3 regions of the Pseudoalteromonas phenolica genome follow, and region 1 is predicted to be linked to each of the others. Evidence: predicted binding sites of a transcription regulator. Region 1 holds the regulator's gene; each other region holds the start of a gene.

Region 1 (7,822 bases):
GAAACAAACCAAATATTCAGAAGCGGGCTTACGAAATTATTTAGTCGAAGCCAATAAAATGGAGCTTTATCAACAGCTGGGGTTCAGTCATTTTACCGCCCCCACATTTACCCTGTTTAATGGGCCGCAAAATTGGCAGCTTACTGCCAATGAAGCGACATTATATGAAAATAACATGCTGATATTAGAGGGTGATGTAAAAGCGCTTAACCTCACTGAAGGCGCAATGATCAGCCAAATAAGCGCAGACCATATTCAAGTAGATATTACTCAGCGTTCAATGCGCTCAGATCTACCCGTAGAAATTGTTGGGCCTCACTTAAATATTAAGGGACAAGGCCTCAATGCAGATCTCAATACTGAAATTATTGAGCTCATTAACCATACGCGAACCATTTATTATGACCAATAAACTATTTCTTTCACTTCTGTTACTCGGCTTTTCTAACCTCAGCTATGCTGAAGAAGCATCTATGTCTCAAGTGTCAATAAAAGCTGGTAAACAGCAAGCACAATTAAAGACAAACATTGGCATCTTTGAAGAAAATGTTGAAATAATTCATGGCAATCGTGAAATTTACGCCGATCGACTTGAAGTTCATCAACGTGAAGAACTAGGTGAAAACAAACAGCTTTTAGTCGCGACAGGTAAACCCGCACGGTTTATTGAAAAGCAAGCCGATGGTACTTTGTTAAGTGCTAGCGCTGAAGAAGTAAGATATGACGTTGCAAATAGACTGCTTACTATCAAAGGCAAGGCCGAAATAAATCAAGCAGGTCAGGTTATCAAGGCTGAAGCGATTATTTATGACATCGAAAAACAATTGATCAGTGCCGAGCGAAACGAGCAAAACCAACAACGAGTGCACACGATTCTTGTGCCCGAGAAAAAGTCTCCAAAATCTAACCCTGAACAAGGTCAATGATCATGAGTGTGTTAACAGCTACGGCCTTAGCTAAAAGCTATAAGGGTCGCCAAGTGGTGAAAAATGTGAGCCTGAGTGTAGAAGCAGGAAGCATTGTTGGTCTACTTGGTCCTAATGGGGCAGGTAAAACCACCAGCTTTTATATGATTGTCGGTCTTGTTCCAAGTGACAAAGGTAAAGTCACCATAGATGATGAAGATATCACTTTACTACCTATGCACAGTAGAGCACGTATGGGTATTGGTTATCTTCCTCAGGAATCTTCCATTTTTAGAAAATTGACCGTGTATCAAAATTTAATGGCTATTTTAGAAACACGTAAAGACCTCAACAAAATCCAAAGAGAGCAAACTTTAGACGACCTACTTGATGAGTTTAACATTCAGCATATTAGGGACAGTCAGGGCATGGCTTTATCTGGCGGTGAGCGTCGACGAGTAGAAATTGCTCGCGCTTTAGCCGCTAACCCTAAATTTATCCTCTTAGATGAGCCTTTTGCTGGCGTTGATCCAATTTCAGTGTTAGATATAAAGAAAATTGTTGAGCATTTAAAAAATCGCGGCATTGGCGTACTCATTACAGATCACAACGTAAGAGAAACTCTTGATGTTTGTGAGAAAGCTTATATTGTTTCACATGGTGAATTAATCGCGTCAGGTACACCTGAATCAGTTTTAGCTGATCAAACCGTTAGAGACGTCTACCTAGGTGAACAATTCCGTCTATAGTTAATGCAAGACATTATCCAAATAACAAAAAGGATTGTTAGAAATACATGAGGCAATCGCTACAGCTGCGCATGGGGCAGCAACTAACCATGACACCACAATTGCAGCAAGCAATTCGCTTACTGCAATTGAGCACATTAGATCTGCAACAAGAGATCCAAGAAGCGCTGGATAGCAACCCTTTACTTGAAGTTGATGAATCAGAACTAGAACCAAGTGCTGATGACAATGATTCAGACAAAGCAGCCAAAGATACTGACTCTGGCGAGCAACTTTCTAATTCTGCTGATGATGGTCACGGTGAGGAGCCGACCAGCGATTACGAGCTTGATAGTGATGCAGCACTTAGCAAAGAAACGGTCAGTGACGATCTAGCCATGGATGTGACTTGGGACGAATACATGAGCGCTGCTCCAAGCTCCAGCAGTGGTCCAATGCCTGAAGACGAAACCATTTATCAGGGTGAAACCACTGAAACACTGCATGAATACCTGATGTGGCAATTAGAGCTCACCCCGTTTAGCCCTACAGATAAAGCCATCGCCGTTGCCATCGTAGAAGCAGTTGATGATGCAGGCCTACTGACTATCAGCACTGAAGAGCTTCTCGAAAGTATTAATGAAGGCAATGATGAAGAGTTAATCGAACTCGATGAAGTTGAGGCTGTATTAAAACGCATTCAACTATTTGACCCTGTAGGCATTGCGGCTCGCTCTTTACAAGAATGCTTATGTATTCAACTCAATCAGTTTGATGCAGATACGCCTTTCATTGCTGAAACAAAAATGGTGTTAAGCGAACATATTGATTTACTCGCTAGCCGTGATTACCGCACCATCATGAAAAAGACCAAGCTCAAAGAGCCTGAGTTAAAAGAAGTGATGACGCTTATTCATAGTCTTAACCCTAAGCCTGCCGCCAGTATTATCCGTGAAGAATCTGAGTACGTTATTCCTGATGTGTCAGTGAAAAAAGTGAAAGGCCGTTGGATTGTCGAACTAAACCCTGAATGCATGCCTAAAATAAGAGTTAACGATCATTACGCGGCAATGTCTCGTTCAGTTAAATCAAGCTCAGACAGCCAGTTCATACGTTCTCACTTGCAAGAAGCCAAATGGTTCATCAAGAGTTTAGAAAGTCGTAATGACACTTTAATGAAAGTTACTAATTGCATTGTGCAACAACAACAGGCATTCTTTGAACATGGACCAGAGGCAATGAAGCCTATGGTTTTAAATGATGTTGCTGAGATGGTCGAGATGCACGAGTCTACCATTTCTCGTGTCACCACTCAGAAGTACATGCATACACCCCGTGGCATTTTTGAGTTGAAGTACTTCTTCTCAAGTCACGTAAGCACTGAAAACGGAGGTGAATGCTCATCCACTGCGATTAGGGCATTGATCAAGAAGCTAATTGCTGCAGAAAACACTGCTAAGCCATTGAGCGACAGCAAGATTGCAGATATATTGGCAGAACAGGGAATCAAAGTGGCACGTCGTACAATTGCAAAATACCGCGAGTCACTCTCTATTCCACCGTCAAATCAGCGTAAAAGTCTGATTTAAGACGTAAACCAAGAGAAGGAAAATGCTTATGCAACTAAATTTAACTGGTCGTCACGTAGAAATTACAGATTCATTAAGAGACTATGTAAACACGAAGTTTGCAAAGCTAGAAAGGCATTTTGATCACATAAACAACGTTCATGTGATCTTAGATGTTGAGAAGCTGGTACAAAAAGCCGAAGCCACTGTTCATTTAAATGGAGCTGAAATTTTCGCTTCAGATGAACATTCAGATATGTATGCAGCCATTGATAAACTCGTTGATAAACTCGATCGCCAAGTTATCAAACATAAAGAGAAATTAACTCGACACTAACCATGAAACTTAGCTCGATTATCAACAAGGACTGCAGTAAAGCTGCGGTCCTTTTTAATAGCAAAAAACGTGCGCTAGAGTACATTAGTGAATTAGCGAGCCAGCACCTTCCTGAACACAATGCTCACGAAATCCTTGATGCCTTCCTGACTCGAGAAAAATTAGGCAGTACGGGCATAGGTAAGGGTATAGCGATCCCTCATGGCCGACTTGCAGGAATAGACTCTATCTTTGCCATCTTAGTGACCAACCAAAATGGAATTGATTTTGACGCAATAGACAATAGACCTGTCGATATTTTGTTGGCACTACTTGTACCTGAAGGTAATAATGCAGAACATCTAAAGACCTTAGCTGCAATTGCTGATAAACTAAACAATAAAGAGTTTTGTAAACAACTTCGTCATGCACAAGACGATGACGCACTCTATCAACTTATTGCGCTTCAAGATTAATAAATAGAGAGGAATCCATGGAACTGATCATCATTAGTGGTCGCTCAGGGTCAGGTAAATCAGTAGCCTTAAGGGTATTGGAAGACCTAGGATATTATTGTGTTGATAACATTCCCGTTAACCTCCTCCCTTCTTTGGTCAGAAGTGTCTCTGATAACTACGACAAAATAGCTGTCAGTATTGATGTGCGAAACCTGCCAAAAGAGCAACAAGAATTTAATGACATTCTTGAATACTTACCCGGCTTTGCAAACCCAACACTTTTCTATTTAGACAGTGATGATCAGGCACTGATTAAACGCTTTTCAGAAACGCGTCGATTACACCCACTTTCTTTAAATAATTTACCGCTTGATTTAGCGATTAAAGAAGAAAAGAAATTACTCGATGTATTAATTACACGCGCAGACGTTCTGCTTGATACCACTGATTTAAGTGTTCATCAGCTTGCAGAAACTATTCGAGAACAAATTCTTGGTAAAAAAGATAAGCAGCTCATCATTACTTTCTTATCTTTTGGTTTTAAACATGGCATCCCTAAACAAGCCGATTATGTATTTGATGCACGTTTTCTGCCAAACCCGCATTGGGAACCAGAACTAAAACCACTTACTGGGTTAGATCAACCAGTTAAAGATTATCTAGCAAGCCATAGCATAGTGCAGAAGTTCACTTGGCAGATACAAACCTTTGTGCAGACTTGGCTACCTCACTTAGAGCGCAATAACCGCAGTTACTTAACCATTGCAATTGGTTGTACAGGCGGCCAACACCGCTCTGTTTACCTTGCACAAACCATTGGTGAAAGCTTTGCCAAAACGCATAACAATGTGCAAATTCGTCACCGTGAGCAAGACGCAGACTAATATGGTCAAAGTAGAAGATACATTTTTAATTCAGAATAAATGTGGTTTGCACGCACGTGCTGCCACAGTACTTGCGCAGTTAGCCCTGCAATTTGATGCGCAAATCACGCTATATCAAGATGATAAAGAAGCCCCTGGTGACAGTGTCCTTGCTCTACTCATGCTTGAAAGTAGTCATGGCAAGCAACTCCGAGTTTGCTGCGAAGGCCCTGATGCCGAGCCCGCACTGACCGCCATTGGTGAGTTAATAGCACAAAAATTTCATGAAGATGAATAACCAAGCACTTGGTAACTCTGCAAAAATTACGTTAAACTTAAGGTACTCTTTTTAGGCATTCATAGTAACTGCCTAAACCTTTATTCTCGGTGCACACCACTCAATAAATGGATTGCCTATGCCAGAAGCCTTAGAACAAGACTATACGTTGCAACAATTACAACAAGTAACGCACGCAATAAACAATGGTCAGTTTGTTCAGGTTAGGCGTATTCTGGCTGAAACTCCACCGTGCGATACCGCATTACTACTAGAGTCATCCCCACATAAAGTCCGTACGCAATTATGGCAGTTAGTTGACCCAGACATCCAAGGTGATGTACTTGAAGAGCTATCCGAAGACGTTCGTATTGGTATTATCAACCAAATGGATCCTGAACTCATTGCAGCCGCAACTGAGGATATGGATGACGATGACTTAGGTGAAGTTCTAAGAAGCTTACCTGAAGACGTCTATCAAGACGTTGTCGGAGCAATGGACGCACAAGACAGAGCAAGAGCAACACAAGCACTGTCTTATCAGGAGCGCTCTGCTGGTGCGCTAATGAGTACAGATACGGTCACCATCAGACCTGATGTGACGCTCGACGTGGTGTTACGTTATTTACGTCTGCGAGGCGAGTTACCCGATGGCACCGATGACTTATATGTTGTAGATAAAGAGAATCAATTTATTGGCGCGCTGCCTATTTCAACTTTATTAACTAATCCACCTGATAAAGTGGTTGCCGACCTCATGGATGATGAGAAAGAAACCATTCCCGTTTCAATGGATGAAAGTGACGTGGCGCAACTATTCGAGCGTCATAACTGGATTTCAGCTGCGGTTGTTGATGATAACCTGCAACTGCTTGGTCGTATCACCATCGATGACATCGTAGACGTTATTCGTGAAGACGCCGAACACAGCATGTTAAGCATGGCAGGTCTAGATGATGAAGAAGATACCTTCGCACCGGTTTTAAAAAGTAGCCAACGCCGCTCTATTTGGCTTGGTATTAACCTTTTAACCGCTTTGCTTGCTGCCTTTGTCGCAAGCTTTTTCGAAAGTACCCTAGATATACTCCCTATTTTAGCGGTACTTAATGGCATCGTACCGAGTATGGGGGGCGTCGCTGGTAGCCAAACCCTAACGCTCGTCATTCGTGGTATTGCACTCGGGCATATCAATAACACTAACCAAAAGTTCTTACTTGGTAAAGAGCTCGCTATCGGGGCATTAAACGGTGTACTTTGGTCTATCTTAATTGCCGGTGTTGTTGCTATTTGGCAGTGGGATTTTGTACTCGGTGGCGTGATCGCGTTCGCCATGTTCATGAACTTACTTGCAGCCGGTATTGCCGGAGCCAGTATCCCAATCATCTTAAAGCGTATGAACATAGATCCAGCGCTTGCGGGCAGTGTGGTACTCACCACAGTGACAGACATTGTGGGTATTTTTGCCTTCTTAGGCACCGCAACCTGGTTCTTAGTTTAACCTACTTCAAATACAAAAAAGCCCGCTCAATATCGCGGGCTTTTACTTTAATTAAGGCCTATTCACCTGCGATCTGCATTGACTCTATTAATATCGACCCCGTTTGCACACTACCTCGGGCCTCAATGTCTCCACCAATGGCCTGCACATTCATGAACATTTCTTTTAGATTTCCCGCAATGGTGATCTCACTTACTGGATATTGGATTTCGCCCTGCTCAACCCAAAACCCAGCAGCGCCTCGAGAGTAATCTCCCGTCACTGTATTCACGCCCTGCCCCATAAGCTCAGTAACTAATAATCCTGTGCCCATTTCACTAAGTACAGCTTTTAGATCATCATGAGTTTGTTGCACTAACCAATTGTGAATACCGCCAGCATGGCCTGTAGCTGTCATGCCCATTTTTCTTGCGGCATAACTTGCGAGCAAATACGTTTGCAACTCACCACCATGAATGATTTCACGGTCCAGTGTTTTTACCCCTTCACTATCAAAAGGGCTAGACGCTAACCCTTTTAATAAATGAGGACGTTCAGACACGTTTACTTTGTCACTAAAGATTTGCTTACCCAAAGAATCTAACAAGAAGCTCGACTTACGATATAACGCACCACCGCCTATTGCTGAAACTAAATGCCCAAATAAACTATTTGCAACATCTGCTCTAAACACCACAGGCGTCTTCATAGTGGCAATTTTTCTGCTATTCAAACGAGAAATTGTAGACTCAGCTGCTTCTAAACCCACAGAATACGCCGATTTTAAACCAGATTGCTCACGACTGAGGGTATAAGCATGATCGCGCTGCATTTGCTCGCCATCTTGACCAATCACCATGGTACTTAAACTGTGACGCGTTCTCGGGAACCCCGCTAGAAAGCCATGAGTGTTACCATAAACTCTCAAGCCTTCATGGCTAGAGAAGCTGGCACCATCTGAGTTAACAATACGCTCATCAAACTCTAATGCCGCTTTTTCTGCTTCAATACACAGCTCAACACCCTGCTCTGGCGTTACTTCCCAAGGGTGATACAAGTCTAAATCTGGTGGAGACATCTCAAGCAGCGCTTTATCAGCCACACCATTACAAGGGTCATCCGAAGTAAACTTTGCAATATCAATGGCTTTTTCTACCACTGAGCGTAGCGCTTTTGGACTTAAATCTGCAGTAGATGCAGAGCCTTTATGATTACCCACATACACACTGA
Region 2 (7,822 bases), 700 kb from region 1:
CTAAAGTAGACGCTTGTAATGCAGAATTCGAGGTCATGGACGCTGACAACATGTCAAATTTTTCGTTCAAGCCTGAGATACCCTCAGCCATCGTAAAATTCGTCATCTGCGAAATCATTTGGTCATTATCAGCAGGTTTACTCGGGTCTTGATAAGACAATTGCTGAGTAAGTAACGAAAAGAAATCCTCTTGCGTCAATGCGTCGTTTTTCTTATCGCTCTGCGTTGTTTTATTTTGCTCAGACCAACGTAACGAATCCATATATGAAGATGCGGCATTAATATCGTTACTCATCGGCTATACTCCCACTAGCGCTGACCAAGTAATAAAGTTTTGCTGAGCATTTGCTTGGCTGCATCAGCTACTTGGACATTGGTTTGGTACGAACGTGAAGCAGAGATCATGTTTGCCATTTCTTCTACTACATTCACATTTGGTTTATAGATGTACCCGTCTTTGTCAGCACTAGGGTGATTTGGGTTGTACTCAACCTGTAATGGCTTATCACTCTCTACTATGCCTAACACTTTTACTCCTACCGATGCATTAAGCTGACTAGGATCATGTGCTTCAGACGCTTTAGTCAGTTCCGCTGCAAATACAGGATGTCGCGCTCGATAAACTTTATCTTGGCTAGAACTGATACTGTTGGCGTTTGAAATATTACTCGCAGTGGTATTCAGTCGAATATTCTGAGCACTCATGCCCGAGCCTGCTATATCAAATACATTATATAAGCTCATGATTATGCTCCTTGACTACCAAGGGCTTTTTTTAGCCCTTTAAACTTGCCAGTTAAAAATTGCAAACTTGCCTGATACTCTAATGCGTTTTGTACATACAAGTTTCGTTCCACCTGTATATCTACGGAGTTACCATCACCTGTATCTGCTTGATTTGGATTGCGAAATAACTCAACACTGTTATTAAGCTGACTACCACCATGTAGGTGCTTGCTATCCGTTCTTTGCATCATATTGCCACGTTGCTGAGAAGATTTTGCCGCTTTAAATGCCTGTGCAAAGTCGATATCTTTCGCTTTGTAACCTGGTGTGTCTGCGTTAGCTATATTGCTTGCTAACATCTCTGCACGTTGTGAACGTATCAACATAGTATGTTGATGAACGCCAAGTGCTTTATCAAAACTAATTGCCATGACACGACTCCAAAAATTTGACTCTACAAAGACAAAGCAATAAGTAGGCCAAAATAAAGTCTTTAAATTTCAAAGGCTTGTTTTAGTTAAAGCGAAGAAAATGGTTTTTTTAGGACTTAAAAGAAGAAGTGAAAAAGCGGCAAATAGGTTTGCCGCTTAAAAAATATTACGTTTTTTTGCGGTATATAATGCCGGGGTTACATCGGATCATTTCGAACTCATCACTAAGACCCGCCATGGATTCAGACGCCCCTAAGAATAGATACCCTCTTGGGTTTAGCGCTTGCGCAAACTGCGAGATTATCTTTGCTTTCACCTCTGGAGAAAAGTAAATTAATACATTACGACAAAAAATAACGTCAAATTTACCCATAAGCGAATAGGAATCTAGTAAGTTAAGGTGTCTAAAGTTAACCATTCTTTTAATTGGGTCAACGACCCTAGCCATACCGTTGCCACTGTCTTGAAAAAACTTCTGACGACGCTCAACAGATAAACCCCTTGCTAAAGCCAAAGAGTCATACTCAGCGTTTTTACACATATCAAGCATCGTATTTGATATGTCTGTGCCAACAATTTGCACCCCCATCTTCATTGCACCAGGGTTTTGAGATTGGTACTCAGAAGTCGCCATTGCAATAGAGTATGGCTCTTGCCCTGAAGAGCTTGCCGCTGACCAAATTTTCAGCCCTCTTCGGGTATCTTTCAATTCAGGGTATATTTTACTTTTCAACAACTCAAATGGATATGTATCTCTAAACCAGAGAGTTTCATTTGTTGTCATTGCATCAACAACAGCTGCTCTAAGTTGTCGTTCATGAGGACTCAAAGTCTTAGCAACAAGTGCAGATAAAGAATCAACTCCAAACCGAGCCATCAACGGAGCTAAACGGCTTTTAACCAAGTAAAGCTTATTGTCTCCTAGAACAATACCGCACTGCTGCTCTAAGAAAGTTCTAAACTGGTCATATTCGCCTTGTTGAAGGTTTTTATTTTCCAAGATACTACCGCCGTTATCTAATCACAATGAACCCATTTTTTAACCGCTGTTGCTAATTCATCAGGGTTAAACTTTGCAATAAAATCATCAGCGCCTACTTTCTCAATCATGGCCTGATTAAATACACCACTTAGAGAAGTGTGCAAAATTACATGTAAAGGAGCTAATTTAGGATCTGCCTTAATTTCAGCAGTTAATGTATAGCCATCCATTTCAGGCATTTCTACATCTGAAATAAGCAAACCAACACGCTCTGTGATGTCATTTTGACAATCTACTTCAGCAATTTCTTTTAGCCTAATCAAGGCTTCTTTACCATTTTTGGCAAGCTCAGTTTGCACGCCCAGAGGCTCTAATGCTCGTTTAACTTGATTTCGAGCAACTGCGGAGTCATCGGCAATAAATACTATTCGCTCACCGAGATCTTTTTGCATTTCACCATCAGACACGATGTCTTCGCTTACTTCTGTATTCACAGGACAAATCTCGTTTAAAATCTTTTCAACGTCTAAAATTTCAACAAGTTCGTTTTCTATTTCTGTAACCGCTGTTAAGTAAGAGTATCTACCCGCACCATCTGGTGGCGGCATGATTTTCTCCCAGTTCATGTTAACGATTCTTTCAACTGCACCTACTAAAAAGCCCTGAACAGAACGGTTGTATTCAGCAATGATAATAAAACAGTCTTTAATATTCTCGATAGGTGGACCACCCACAGCCAAAGACATGTCGATAACTGAAATAGTTTGACCACGAATGTGAGCAACACCACGAATGTAAGAGTTAGACTTCGGCATACTAGTGAGCGGTGGGCATTGAAGTACTTCTCTAACTTTAAATACATTGATGCCAAATCTTTGACGACCTCTCAGTCGAAAAAGTAGCAACTCTAGGCGGTTTTGCCCAACCAACTGAGTTCGTTGGTTTACAGAGTCTAAAACACCTGCCATTTCAATCTCCTACATATCGGTCATCTTGGTAATATCATACGCTTTTCAAAATACTAATCAAAGAAGCACCTTGAAGGAATATGGTATTTCACGCAAAATCTTTATACCTTGTTTCTCCAGATAAGCATAGTCGAAACATCATGAGTTTGTTAAAAAAAACCAAATCATATGAGATTTTTTGTGCAATGGCTTGTTTTATAGCCAGCCATATGAGTCAAGCACAAGTATATACAAATACCAATCTTGAAGCTGGAGCTGAAGAATTTATTACCCTGCAGGTTGAACTCAACCCCGATATAAAAACAACGATCAAAGCATTACCACTAGATGCTAGGTTATCAGAAAGAATTTGCGAAAAACCTTTATCATATTCTACAAATGCGACTGCGCCGTTTAACCGACAAGTAACAGTTCAAGTAAAATGTGAGGACCTATCTGGCTGGACTCAATTTGTTCATGTGAGAATTGAAGAGCTTCACCCAGTGATCGTGACAACCCAATTAATAAATAAAGGAGAATTATTAACCAAAGATTCAATCAGCATTGAATACAAGCCAAAGCATTTTGTAAGGGCCAGTAATTTAAATACAGAGCAGTTGCTAATTGGCAGTAGAAGTAAAAGAGTATTAAGAGTCGGCACAGCTATTGGACTTCACCATATTTGTATGGTTTGCAAGGGCGACAATGTCACCATCTACGCTAAAACGCGCACTTTAACGATAAAAACCACAGGTATTGCACTACAAGATGGAAACATAGGTGAGCAAATAAGGGTTAAAAATCAGAAGTCTGGAAAAACTATCTCAGCCAGAGTAAAAGATGTAGAATCTGTTGAGGTTAATATTTAATTTTTTTGCTAAAGTTATAAGCTAGAAGGCCGATAGAAAGGCATGATTAATTTTAGGGTCAATTATCATGGTTAATAATGTAAAAGGGCAATCTCAGCCCAACAGTTCGCTTAATAATATTAAGCAACAAAAAGCCGAATTACAAAAAGCGGATGCTAATCAAGCTCAGATTTCAGCTAAAGCCCCTCAAAAGGCAGCTACTGACTCTGTCAGCTTAACACCACAAGCACAGCAACTTAAAAGTTTGCAAGAAAAAGCACAACAGCAGCCTGCTTTTGACAGTAAAAAGGTTGAAGAGCTTAAAAAAGCAATCAGCGAAGGCAAATACCAAGTAGATGCTGAAAAGTTAGCTAAGAACATTGCCGCATTCGAGTTTGATGTATATGGATGATCAGATAAACCTTTGTCATCATAAATTAGAAAACCAAATTCAGCATCTAAACACTTTGACCCAGATTTTAGATGCTGAGTTAGAATGTCTTGCCAGTAAAAGAGGCGATGGCTTAAAAGACATAGCTCGAGAAAAGCTGACTTTACTCAACACAATTCAAAAACTCGATAAAGAAATTTCAGGTTTTAGCAAAGAGATTTTTAAAACTGAGCAAATCGAGCCTTTAACCAGCACCATTAATGCCTTACTTTTGAAGTGTCAGAAGCAAAATGACGTGAATGCACAAGCTGCACATCAAGCTCAACTTGCAGTGCGAGAATTGAAAGACATAATCATAGGAGCTCCTACATCTATCACTTACGGTCAAGATGGTGGTGTTGTAAGCGCAAACTCTGAATTAGTTAAAAACCTTAAAGCCTAGCCCCTATAAACTCACTCATTTGAGATTTATTAGTAGTATATTACGCGCTTAACTTTCCTAGGCTTTATTGCGCTGATATAAAGTTCATGCACTTTTTTCATGTCTAATTCTAATTCTGTCGCGTAAGTATCACCAACGGCGTAAGTTTTTACGATTTTAGCGCCTTTTATTAACCCACCTACTTGACTCGACAATCCGTCTGATTGCGCAATTGCCCCTTTAACTGTCATCGTTGAAGTGAGCTTTTGTCCATGCACTTGCTCTGCAAGCTCTCTATAAGCCTCAAGTTTAGATACTTTAATTGCCATCAGCATCTTTTGCGAATCAGTTTCTCCAGGCTGACTACTCAAAGGTGCGTACCCTACTGCACGTAAGACTGGATAATAATCGGGCTCCTCATAAGCATACTCAATATGTTTATCGAACACTGAACTACAACCAGAAAGTAACACTGAACATGCCACCAATGATGAATAAAAAACGTTTTTCGTTTTCATAATAAACGCACCTATCTAAAACCTAATTTCAAGATGCATTTTTTACGCCAACAAAGCTGGTACACCTATTGCTATTTAAAATTATTGAGCAAATTACCTTGAGATCTTGAAGATGAAACATTTTCTGATAATTGCATTGATCATTTTCAGCATGCAATCCAAAGCAGAATGGTTTGAAGTAGTCGGTTATGGTGGCATTGTAGATGGTGACACTACTTCTGCAAGACAAATGGCTGTTAAAGATGCCATCACACAGGCTTTAATATTCTCTGGCGCAACGGTATCTAGTGTACAAACCGTTGCCGACGGCGTACTCGAGCAAGATGAGCTGAAAATTAAAACTCATGGCCAGATACAGCATGTGAACTTAATCAATGAGCAACAGCAAGGGGAACAATATTCAGTTACCCTGCATCTGGACATTATTCCTCAGCAATCACAATGCGTTGAGTCAAAGTTTAATAAACAAATAACCATCACCCAAAGTCAGTTAACACATCCAGAGCAAGCCCGACTAGGTCAAATTTTTGACATGCCAGAAGCCAGCTCACAACGCTTATTCAATACATTAAATGAACGTAATACGGGTGTTAAGATGATCCCGTACATTGACCGCAAATTAGATGTTAGGGCTTTTTTTGCTCAACAATTCGACTACAACTCACATTTAATAGATACACTAAGTCGAAATAGTAACAGCCAATATGTTTTACTAAGTCAAATCACTGATATTTCTCAAGGAAGAAAAATGAACAATGATTATGCATTTTGGGAAAGAGAAGCCTATATGCGTAACTTTAAAATTGACTTTGCGCTATTTGACTCACAGACAAACGATCAAGTCTGGTCGCAGCATTATAGTGCCGAGGGTATTTGGCCACATAAAAAAACTAAGATTGTGAATGTAAATAGTGAAGAGTTTTGGCGAACCGATTATGGTCAAAAAATTCAAACTATCTTCAATAAGGTTAGCCAAGATTTAGACTCTGCCGTAAGCTGTCTCACAACTAGCGGAAAAATATTAATGATAGACTCAGATAGAGTAGTAATTAATTTAGGAAAGAGTCATGGCCTTGAATCAGGACAACTCCTCTCTATACTTCATAGAAGTAACTTGACTGCAGCTAACGGTATGCAATTCGCACATCATATCCAAACCATTGAGCAGGTTGTGGTAGAGCAAGTGAATGCTCAGAGCGCTATTGCAAGAAACATAAGCGCTAGGCCTTTAAGCAATATACAGCTTAATGATGTTATTAAAGTGGTTGTAAAAGAGCCAGAGTTATTTACTTTAGAGTAGCTGCATAAACTCGTAAATCAGACTACAAAATAAGGGCAATCTAGTTTTTAGATTGCCCTTATTTGTTTTAATTACTTTAATCTAAATAGACTTTATAGATAATAAACACATTCAACTATGAGGAAAACAATATGCTAGAAAATCGTGAAGGACAGACTATACCCTCAGTTTCATTTCCTGTAAGAGTTGGTAATGAGTGGCAGACTGTCACTACAGAACAACTTTTCAAAGGTAAAACTGTCGTTGTATTTTCTTTGCCTGGTGCATTTACCCCAACCTGTTCATCGACACACTTACCGCGTTACAACGAGCTTGCAGGCGCATTCAAAGCAAATGGAGTGGATGACATTATTTGTTTATCTGTGAACGATACATTTGTCATGAACGCATGGGCACAAGATCAAGAAGCGGATAATATTACTCTACTCCCAGATGGCAACGGAGAGTTTACTGCGGGTATGAGTATGCTTGTCGATAAAGCTGATTTAGGCTTTGGTAAACGCAGTTGGCGTTACTCAATGCTAGTGAAGGACGGCATCATAGATAAAATGTTTATCGAGCCTGATGTACCTGGCGACCCCTTCGAAGTGTCTGATGCTGATACAATGCTTGATTACATTAATCCCGAATGTCAGAAGCCTCAGCCAGTTAGCCTATTTACCAAACCGGGGTGTAGTTATTGTGAGAAAGCTAAAGCACATCTTGTGAGCAAAGGCATACAGTTTGAAGAAATTGTTCTAGGCCGCGATGCTAGCTTAACGAGCTTAAAAGCGATTTCAGGCAAAGAAACTGTGCCACAAGCATTTATAGCAGGAAAGTATATTGGTGACTCAGAAGCCATTCTGTCGCACTTCTGATTTATAAGTATATCTAAGATAACAAGGAAGTTATTTTACTGGAAAAATGCTTAAAAACGTTTGGTAATAAGATACATTCTGAGAAGTGGATGGCGGAGTGGACGGGACTCGAACCCGCGACCCCCGGCGTGACAGGCCGGTATTCTAACCAACTGAACTACCACTCCGCAGTGGTGGGTATTTATAGAGCCTGTTCTGATTGACTCTTGATATCTAATGGCGGAGTGGACGGGACTCGAACCCGCGACCCCCGGCGTGACAGGCCGGTATTCTAACCAACTGAACTACCACTCCGCAGAGATATCTTTTTGTATTATTTGCATTGGCGGAGTGGACGGGACTCGAACCCGCGACCCCCGGCGTGACAGGCCGGTATTCTAACCAACTGAACTACCACTCCA
Region 3 (7,822 bases), 680 kb from region 1:
CTCAAATGTGTCTTCTTGGCGTCAGGCTGCTGAAGATAAAGGCGCACTTGTACATGCTGTAAAAATCAATGAAGCGGATTGCACTCTAGATTTAGCACACTACAAGTCATTGTTAAATGACAAGACTAAGCTAGTTGCAGTGACTTATGCGTCGAACACCACGGGTTCTATTAACGATATTAAACAGATCGTTGAACTTGCGCACCAAGTTGGTGCATTGGTGTATGTAGATGCGGTTCACTACGCGCCTCATGAGCTTATCGATGTACAAGCTCTTAATTGTGATTTCTTAGCTTGCTCGGCTTACAAGTTCTTTGGCCCACACGTAGGGATTGTTTATGGTAAGCGTGAACATTTAGAAAGTTTTACGCCATACAAAGTAGAACCAGCAAAAGACGTGATCCCAGGTCGTTGGGAAACTGGTACTCAGAGCTTTGAAGGTTTGGCGGGTTTGATTGCCGCGATTGACTACATAGCTAGTCTAAGTGACCTACCAGAAAGCACGCCACGTCGTGAGCGTTTAGCACAGGCGTTTGCTCATACTAAAGAACATGAAATGGCATTAAGTGCGTACTTCTTAAAGCGTCTTGCTGATTTTCCTCAGATCCGTTTATACGGTATCGAAGATGAATCTCGTCTTGCTGAGCGTACACCAACTTTTGCTTTAACATTTGAAGGCTTAGCACCGCGTGAAGTGTCTGCGTTCTTAGGTAAGCAACATATGTGCGTGTGGGATGGTAACTTCTATGCGCAAGGCTTATGTGAGCAGCTTGGTGTAATGGATAAAGGGGGTGTTGTTCGTATTGGTTGTATGCACTACAACACCATTGAAGAGCTAGAAAAATTATTCAGTGTGTTTGAAGCGCTGTTAGCAAACTAACTTGTTCTATGTAGGCGTTATACGCCTACATACTTTCCTCAATATAACTATTTAGCTTTGCAATTCGCTGACCCATTCCTTCAATTATTTTATCTTTAATTTTTTCTCTGATCACACTTGGTAAGCGAGTTAATGCTTCTGGTGTTATAGTCAGTAAAATACTGTCACTTAGCGCTTTGGCATTGGTACTGTGTTCACGTTTACAAATAAATGCGCCTTCGCCAATAAATTCACCCGGACCGACCTTGCCGAGCTGACTGAGTTCTTCTTTTTTAAATATAGCGAGCTCACCACTTAGAATAATAAACAAACGGTTATCTTTTTCGAAACGTCTGAACGCATGTTTGTCTTTTTGAACGAGATATAAATGACTGAAGGATTCAAGTAATACTTGTCTTTCAGCTAAGGTGAAGTCACTAAAAAAAGGCAGGCGATTGATTATTTCTAGCTGTTTAATCAGCGGTACATGTTCTAGTAACTTCATAGATAATATTCAGAATAGTTTTAACTATCCTGAATATTGCGCTCTTTTAGTTTTCGGGTCAATGTATTGCGGCCCCAACCTATACGAAGTGCAGCATCTTGTTTATGACCGTGGCAGGCATTTAAAGCGGTTTTGATCAGGCGGGTTTCAAGTTGCGCTTGTACTGCTGGCCAAATATTCTCTTTGCCATTTTTAAGCTCTTGGTTTAGCCAAACTTGAAAGGCATCGAGCCAATCGCCTTGCGCTTCGGGTTGTACTTGCGTGTGCTGTAACTCGTCGGGTAAGTCGATATCACCAACTAGTTCGCCAGGTGCCATGACAGTTAACCAGCGGCAGGTATTTTCTAATTGACGCACATTTCCCGGCCAATGATACAACTGCATGGTTTTAATCGCTTCAGCGGAAAGTGTTTTACTTTCGACTTGCAATTCTTTCGCGCTTTTTGCTAAAAAGTGTACGGCTAAACGTTCGATATCTTCAGGACGTTCTCGCAGGGCGGGTATCTTTAAACGCACTACATTTAGGCGGTGGAATAAATCTTCACGGAATTTACCTTTTTGTACTAAGGTTTCAAGATCTTGGTGTGTCGCCGCGATAATTCGCACATCAACTTTAATGCTTTGATGTCCACCGACTCGGTAAAACTCACCATCAGCCAGTACACGTAGCAAGCGGGTTTGTACATCGAGTGGCATATCACCGATTTCATCTAGGAATAGGGTGCCTCCATCGGCTTGCTCAAAGCGACCGCGGCGTATGCTATCAGCGCCGGTGAATGCCCCTTTTTCATGGCCAAACAATTCTGATTCGACGAGATCTTTTGGGATAGCGGCCATGTTTAATGCAATGAATGTGTTGTCTTTACGGGGGCTATGGTTGTGTAATGCGCCAGCGACGAGCTCTTTACCTGTGCCTGATTCCCCATTGATCAATACACTCATGCTTGATGCTGAAAGCTTACCAATTGCACGAAACACTTCCTGCATTGCTGGTGCTTCACCAATAATATCAGGGCTGTTTTGAGGTGTGTTGGGTTGCGCTTTTGTTTTGCGGTTTTGTTGCTGAGTTTCATAAGCACGCTCAACCAATTTAGTCGCTTCATTCAAATCGAAGGGCTTGGCAAGATACTCAAATGCACCTTTTTGAAACGCATTCACTGCCGAATCTAAGTCTGAATGTGCAGTCATAATGATCACAGGCAGGTTCGGGTGTTGGCTATGAATTTGCTCAAGTAGGGCCATACCATCGATACCTGGCATACGAACATCTGACACGAGTACTGCCGGCTGACTATATTCCAGCGCAGTCAATACATCTTGGCCATTAGTAAAGCTCTCTGCTGCAAAACCTGCTCGAGATAAGGCTTTGTCTAAAACGAATCGAATTGATGCATCATCGTCAACTAACCAGACTGATTTCATTCGTTATTCCCCGATGGTTGTGATGTAAATGGCAAATATATATTGAACTCGGTATGACCCGGCCAACTATCACATTCAATACTGCCACCATGTTGTTCAATCAGTGTTTGTGCTATGGAGAGCCCCAGACCTGAACCACCTTCCTTATTCGTGACCATTGGGTAGAATAGGGTGTCTTTAAGTTGCTCGTCTATACCCGGGCCATTGTCGCTAATTTGGATAAGCAGTGCTTTTTTTACGACATGATCCCCTTGACGAACACGGTGTCTAAACCGGGTTTTTAAGGTTATCTCTCCACCTTGTTTAAGCGCTTGCTGTGCATTGCGAACAATATTTAAAATGACCTGTTGTATCTTCGATTGGTCAATGACCACATCAGGAATACTTGGATCATAATCTTTCTTTAAACCAATGTGATGACCATTTTCAAAGCTACATAGTTTAACTACTGATTCTAAAAGTTGGTGGATATTACACGATGTTTTATTAGGGAGTTGATTAGGTCCTAATAGCTTATCTACCAATTCAGTTAATCTATCAGCTTGTTCGATTATAAGCTGTGCACATTGCTCACGCTCTTGCTGGCAAGTCTCATACTGCAATAATTGCGCCGCTCCACGAATTCCGCCGAGTGGATTTTTTATTTCATGAGCAAGACCTCGAATCAGAGTGCGGGCTGCATGGTATTGATGCATTTGTTTTGAGGCTTGATCAAATTTTACTTCATCATCAATTTTACGACATTCGAGTAAAATATAAGCTTGGCCTTGGTGTACTATTTTACGGCTATAAATGTTCAGTGTGGCAGAACGGTTGTCTATGAAGACCACGTCTACTCTATGTTGTTGGCAATCAACGCCCTCTTCTAGAACATATTGAGAAAGTTTTTCGAGGTCTATATTGTGATGATTAAAAATACTTAGAAGTGGTTGTTTTAGTAATCGCTTTAACCCTAAACCAAATAACTCACTGCATGAATTATTGGCAAATTGTATGGTGTAAGCATCGTCAATGACTAAGATGCAGGTTGATAGATTTTGCCAAACATCATCGGCAAAAGATGTTAAAGAGTGTGCCATAGTGGATCAGCTTTCATTGTTATGCACCAATTTGGTGCGTTTTATCATACGCCCACTTAAAGTTGGTATCAACGGTTGCCAACTCGAGCTTTATGTAGAAAAAATATGCTCTCTTGGCTCGTCGCCACTTTTTTACCTTGGGGGTTAAAAACTGCCATTTGTATTTTATGCTCGCCACGAGAAAGTGCTTTTAGAACAAATGAGGTTGAAGATTGTCTTTCTCCAGTCGCGGTACCGTTATGGAAAAGCTGAACAGTGAAGCCTCTTTGAAAACTGGGCATGACTTGACCAGTTACGTACACGGTTCCCGTATTTTCACGGATAGTTTGCTCGTGACTCGGTGAGGTGATATTGGCTTGATATGAAATTGTTTTTTTAGTGTTATTGGCGTTTAAATGTTCGGTGTTGATACTGGGCATAACCAAAGGCTTGTTCAACTTGACTTGCTGTGCCCCTTTTTTTGGCGTATCGGAATATACCCAATTACCATTTTTGTCTTTCCAGCGATAGATCTTTGCCTCATTAGGTAATGCCGTTAGCATTAATAGGAAACATAAACTTTTTATTGTCCATTTCATTTCATTGCCCTAATTATTATCACACATCGCAATTAATACTTTAGTTGTTTATGAACCGCTTTACCATAAAAAAGCCCGCTTTCGCGGGCTTGAGAACACATATGATTTAGGTGCGTGTCAGTTACACGCTGAAGCACATTTCGAACTCGTCACTTATAGTATGAGTCGTCATGTCTTTTAGAATTTAACTGCTTAAATTAGCAATTAAACGCTGTAGTACATTTCGAACTCAACCGGGTGAGTCGTCATGTTCAGTTTTTCCACTTCTTGTGACTTAAGCTTGATGTAAGCATCGATTAAGTCATCAGTGAATACACCACCTTGAATAAGGAATTCACGGTCAGCATCAAGTGCTGAAAGCGCTTCTTCTAGTGAAGCTGCAACTGTTGGAATTTCAGCCGCCTCTTCAGCAGGTAGGTCATATAAATCTTTGTCCATTGCATCGCCAGGGTGGATCTTGTTCTTGATACCGTCAAGACCAGCCATAAGCATTGCCGAGAACGCTAGGTAAGGGTTTGCTGTTGGATCTGGGAAGCGTACTTCGATACGACGTGCTTTCTCAGAAGGAACAACTGGAATACGGATTGATGCAGAGCGGTTACGTGCAGAGTATGCAAGCATTACCGGTGCTTCGAAGCCAGGTACTAAACGCTTGTAAGAGTTAGTTGACGCGTTAGCGAATGCGTTGATTGCTTTAGCGTGCTTGATGATACCACCGATGTAGTATAGTGCTTCTTCAGAAAGACCGCCGTACTTGTCACCAGCGAAGATGTTCTGGCCATCTTTACCAAGTGATTGGTGACAGTGCATGCCTGAACCGTTATCGCCTACAATTGGCTTAGGCATGAATGTTGCCGTTTTACCATATAGGTGCGCCATGTTGTGAATAACGTATTTCATTTCTTGAATTTCGTCAGCCTTCAATACCATTGTATTGAAGCGAGTCGCGATTTCGTTTTGACCCGCTGTAGCTACTTCGTGGTGGTGTGCTTCAACAACTTGGCCTAGCTCTTCTAGAACTAAACATGTTGCAGAACGCCAATCTTGTGAAGAATCAACAGGTGCTACTGGGAAGTAACCGCCTTTAACGCCTGGACGGTGACCCGTGTTACCACCTTCGTAATCTTTGTCAGAGTTCCAACATGCTTCTTGAGCATCAATTTTGTACATAGAACCAGACATGTCAGTTTTGTACTTAACATCGTCAAATAGGAAGAACTCTGGCTCAGGACCGAATAGCACAGTGTCTGCAATACCAGTTGAACGCATGTACTCTTCTGCGCGTTTAGCAACAGAACGTGGGTCACGCTCGTAACCTTGAAGTGTTGATGGCTCAACAACATCACAACGTACGATGAGTGTTGTTTCTTCTGCAAATGGGTCTAACTTTGCAGAGTCAGCATCTGGCATTAGCACCATGTCTGATTCGTTGATGCCTTTCCAACCAGCGATTGAAGAACCATCAAACATTTTACCATCTTCAAAGAAATCTTCGTCAGCTTGGTGATGAGGAATAGAAACGTGTTGTTCTTTACCTTTAGTGTCAGTGAAACGTAGGTCAACAAACTTAACGTCGTTTTCCTTGATAAATTGTAAAACTGTATGAGACATGTGTGTCCTCCAAAACTCGTTGGGTTAGTTATTTTGCTATAACTTTCGTTATTACTGCGCAGCTATAAGCGGGTATTGTGCCATTTTTTTATCTAAATGAATTTAAAGGTTTTTTGTATATTTTGATTTGCAATGCACCTTTCTGGTGCACCAATATGATCCGCAAATGCACGGTAATGGTGCGTCAACAGTATAGTGCATGATGATTTTTTGCCCAGTTTTTATTTGCAAAATGCTTAGCTCAACAACTTATCACTTTATGCGATTCACACAGAGTGAGTGGTTTGTCATGTAAATAACATTTATTACGGGTATTTTGATGAGATTACAGTATTAGAGCAGTTGCTTTGATGGCGTACTTAATTTGATCTCCTATACTGAATTGACCTTTTATTCGTCGAATAGTGACGTCAGTTGAAAAAATAATGCTGCATAAACTTTCATCTATGGCGTTATTAGGGGATAATACGCCCCTTTTAAATTCTAGCGGTCACTTTTGCGGCTGTTTTACACAATTTTGTGTATAGGATTAACCCACTCTTTCGAGTAATTATCTGAGTTATAGACATGAGCATTGAAAAACTACGTAATATTGCGATTATCGCGCACGTTGACCACGGTAAAACAACCCTAGTTGATAAACTACTTGAGCAATCAGGTACGTTAGAAACACGCGGCGGTAATGAAGAACGTGTAATGGATTCAAATGATATCGAGAAAGAACGCGGTATTACAATCCTAGCTAAAAACACAGCGATTGAATGGAATGATTACCACATCAACATCGTAGATACTCCGGGACACGCTGACTTCGGTGGTGAAGTAGAACGTGTTCTTTCAATGGTTGACTCAGTATTACTACTTGTTGATGCGCAAGAAGGTCCAATGCCGCAAACGCGTTTCGTAACGCAAAAAGCATTCGCACTAGGTCTTAAGCCAATCGTTGTTATCAACAAAATCGACAAGCCAGGCGCACGTCCTGATTGGGTAATGGACCAAGTATTCGACCTATTCGATAATTTAGGTGCAACTGACGAACAACTTGATTTCCAAGTTATCTACGCTTCAGCAATTAACGGTTGGGCAACGCTTGACCTAGACGAGCCTTCAGACAACATGCAACCAATGTTTGAAGCGATCGTTGAGCAAGTAGAAAAGCCAGATGCAGATCCTGCAGGCGCATTCCAAATGCAGATTTCACAGCTAGACTACAACTCATACATCGGTGTAATCGGTGTTGGTCGTATCAAGCGTGGTACTGTTAAAGTAAACCAACAAGTAACAATTGTTGGTGCTGACGGTTCTACTCGCAACGGTAAAGTTGGCCAAGTACTGACTTACTTAGGTCTTGACCGTCACGAAGCGCAAGAAGCGCAAGCAGGCGACATCATTGCAATTACTGGTCTAGGCGAACTTAAGATCTCTGATACTGTATGTGATGTAAACGCTGTTGAAGCACTTCCTGCGCTTTCTGTTGATGAGCCGACAGTAACAATGACGTTCTCTGTAAATACGTCTCCGTTCTCTGGCCAAGAAGGTAAATTCGTAACTTCACGTAATATCCTTGAGCGTCTTCAAGCTGAGCTTGTTCACAACGTAGCACTACGTGTTGAAGAGACAGACAACCCAGATAGCTTCCGTGTTTCAGGTCGTGGTGAACTTCACTTAGGTATCTTAATTGAAAACATGCGTCGTGAAGGTTACGAGCTTGCAGTATCTCGTCCAGAAGTAATCCTTCGTGAAGTAGATGGTCAATTAGAAGAACCGTA

What was found. The regulator sigma-54, encoded in region 1, starts transcription at its own class of promoters, with help from an activator protein. The targets are predictions, from matches to a motif close to GTTGGCACGNNNNTNGNNT.
Region 2: a site for sigma-54 is predicted at 5,298-5,316, ahead of PP2015_RS04560 (LPP20 family lipoprotein). Genes of this name have one in related genera too.
Region 3: a site for sigma-54 is predicted at 6,120-6,138, ahead of glnA (glutamate--ammonia ligase). Genes of this name have one in related genera too.

Annotation. Positions count from the first base shown of each region.
Region 1 covers NZ_CP013187.1:325,962-333,783, reverse strand. The annotation lists gene lptC (LPS export ABC transporter periplasmic protein LptC) at 1-412, shown strand, start outside; gene lptA (lipopolysaccharide transport periplasmic protein LptA) at 402-926, shown strand; gene lptB (LPS export ABC transporter ATP-binding protein) at 929-1,654, shown strand; gene PP2015_RS01545 (RNA polymerase factor sigma-54) at 1,702-3,222, shown strand; gene hpf (ribosome hibernation promoting factor) at 3,251-3,538, shown strand; gene ptsN (PTS IIA-like nitrogen regulatory protein PtsN) at 3,541-3,993, shown strand; gene rapZ (RNase adapter RapZ) at 4,011-4,859, shown strand; gene PP2015_RS01525 (HPr family phosphocarrier protein) at 4,861-5,136, shown strand; gene mgtE (magnesium transporter) at 5,255-6,613, shown strand; gene pmbA (metalloprotease PmbA) at 6,672-7,822, opposite strand, start outside.
Region 2 covers NZ_CP013187.1:1,023,516-1,031,337, reverse strand. The annotation lists gene PP2015_RS04600 (flagellar hook assembly protein FlgD) at 1-295, opposite strand, end outside; gene flgC (flagellar basal body rod protein FlgC) at 310-744, opposite strand; gene flgB (flagellar basal body rod protein FlgB) at 747-1,157, opposite strand; gene PP2015_RS04585 (CheR family methyltransferase) at 1,324-2,157, opposite strand; gene PP2015_RS04580 (chemotaxis protein CheV) at 2,175-3,107, opposite strand; gene flgA (flagellar basal body P-ring formation chaperone FlgA) at 3,248-3,955, shown strand; gene flgM (flagellar biosynthesis anti-sigma factor FlgM) at 4,023-4,346, shown strand; gene flgN (flagellar export chaperone FlgN) at 4,339-4,767, shown strand; gene PP2015_RS04560 (LPP20 family lipoprotein) at 4,797-5,264, opposite strand; gene PP2015_RS04555 (flagellar assembly protein T N-terminal domain-containing protein) at 5,377-6,564, shown strand; gene PP2015_RS04550 (glutathione peroxidase) at 6,696-7,421, shown strand; tRNA gene PP2015_RS04545 (tRNA-Asp) at 7,512-7,588, opposite strand; tRNA gene PP2015_RS04540 (tRNA-Asp) at 7,639-7,715, opposite strand; tRNA gene PP2015_RS04535 (tRNA-Asp) at 7,745-7,821, opposite strand.
Region 3 covers NZ_CP013187.1:3,491,670-3,499,491, reverse strand. The annotation lists gene PP2015_RS15725 (cysteine desulfurase-like protein) at 1-880, shown strand, start outside; gene PP2015_RS15720 (cyclic nucleotide-binding domain-containing protein) at 906-1,364, opposite strand; gene ntrC (nitrogen regulation protein NR(I)) at 1,385-2,785, opposite strand; gene glnL (nitrogen regulation protein NR(II)) at 2,782-3,864, opposite strand; gene PP2015_RS15705 (DUF4124 domain-containing protein) at 3,933-4,442, opposite strand; gene glnA (glutamate--ammonia ligase) at 4,647-6,053, opposite strand; gene typA (translational GTPase TypA) at 6,621-7,822, shown strand, end outside.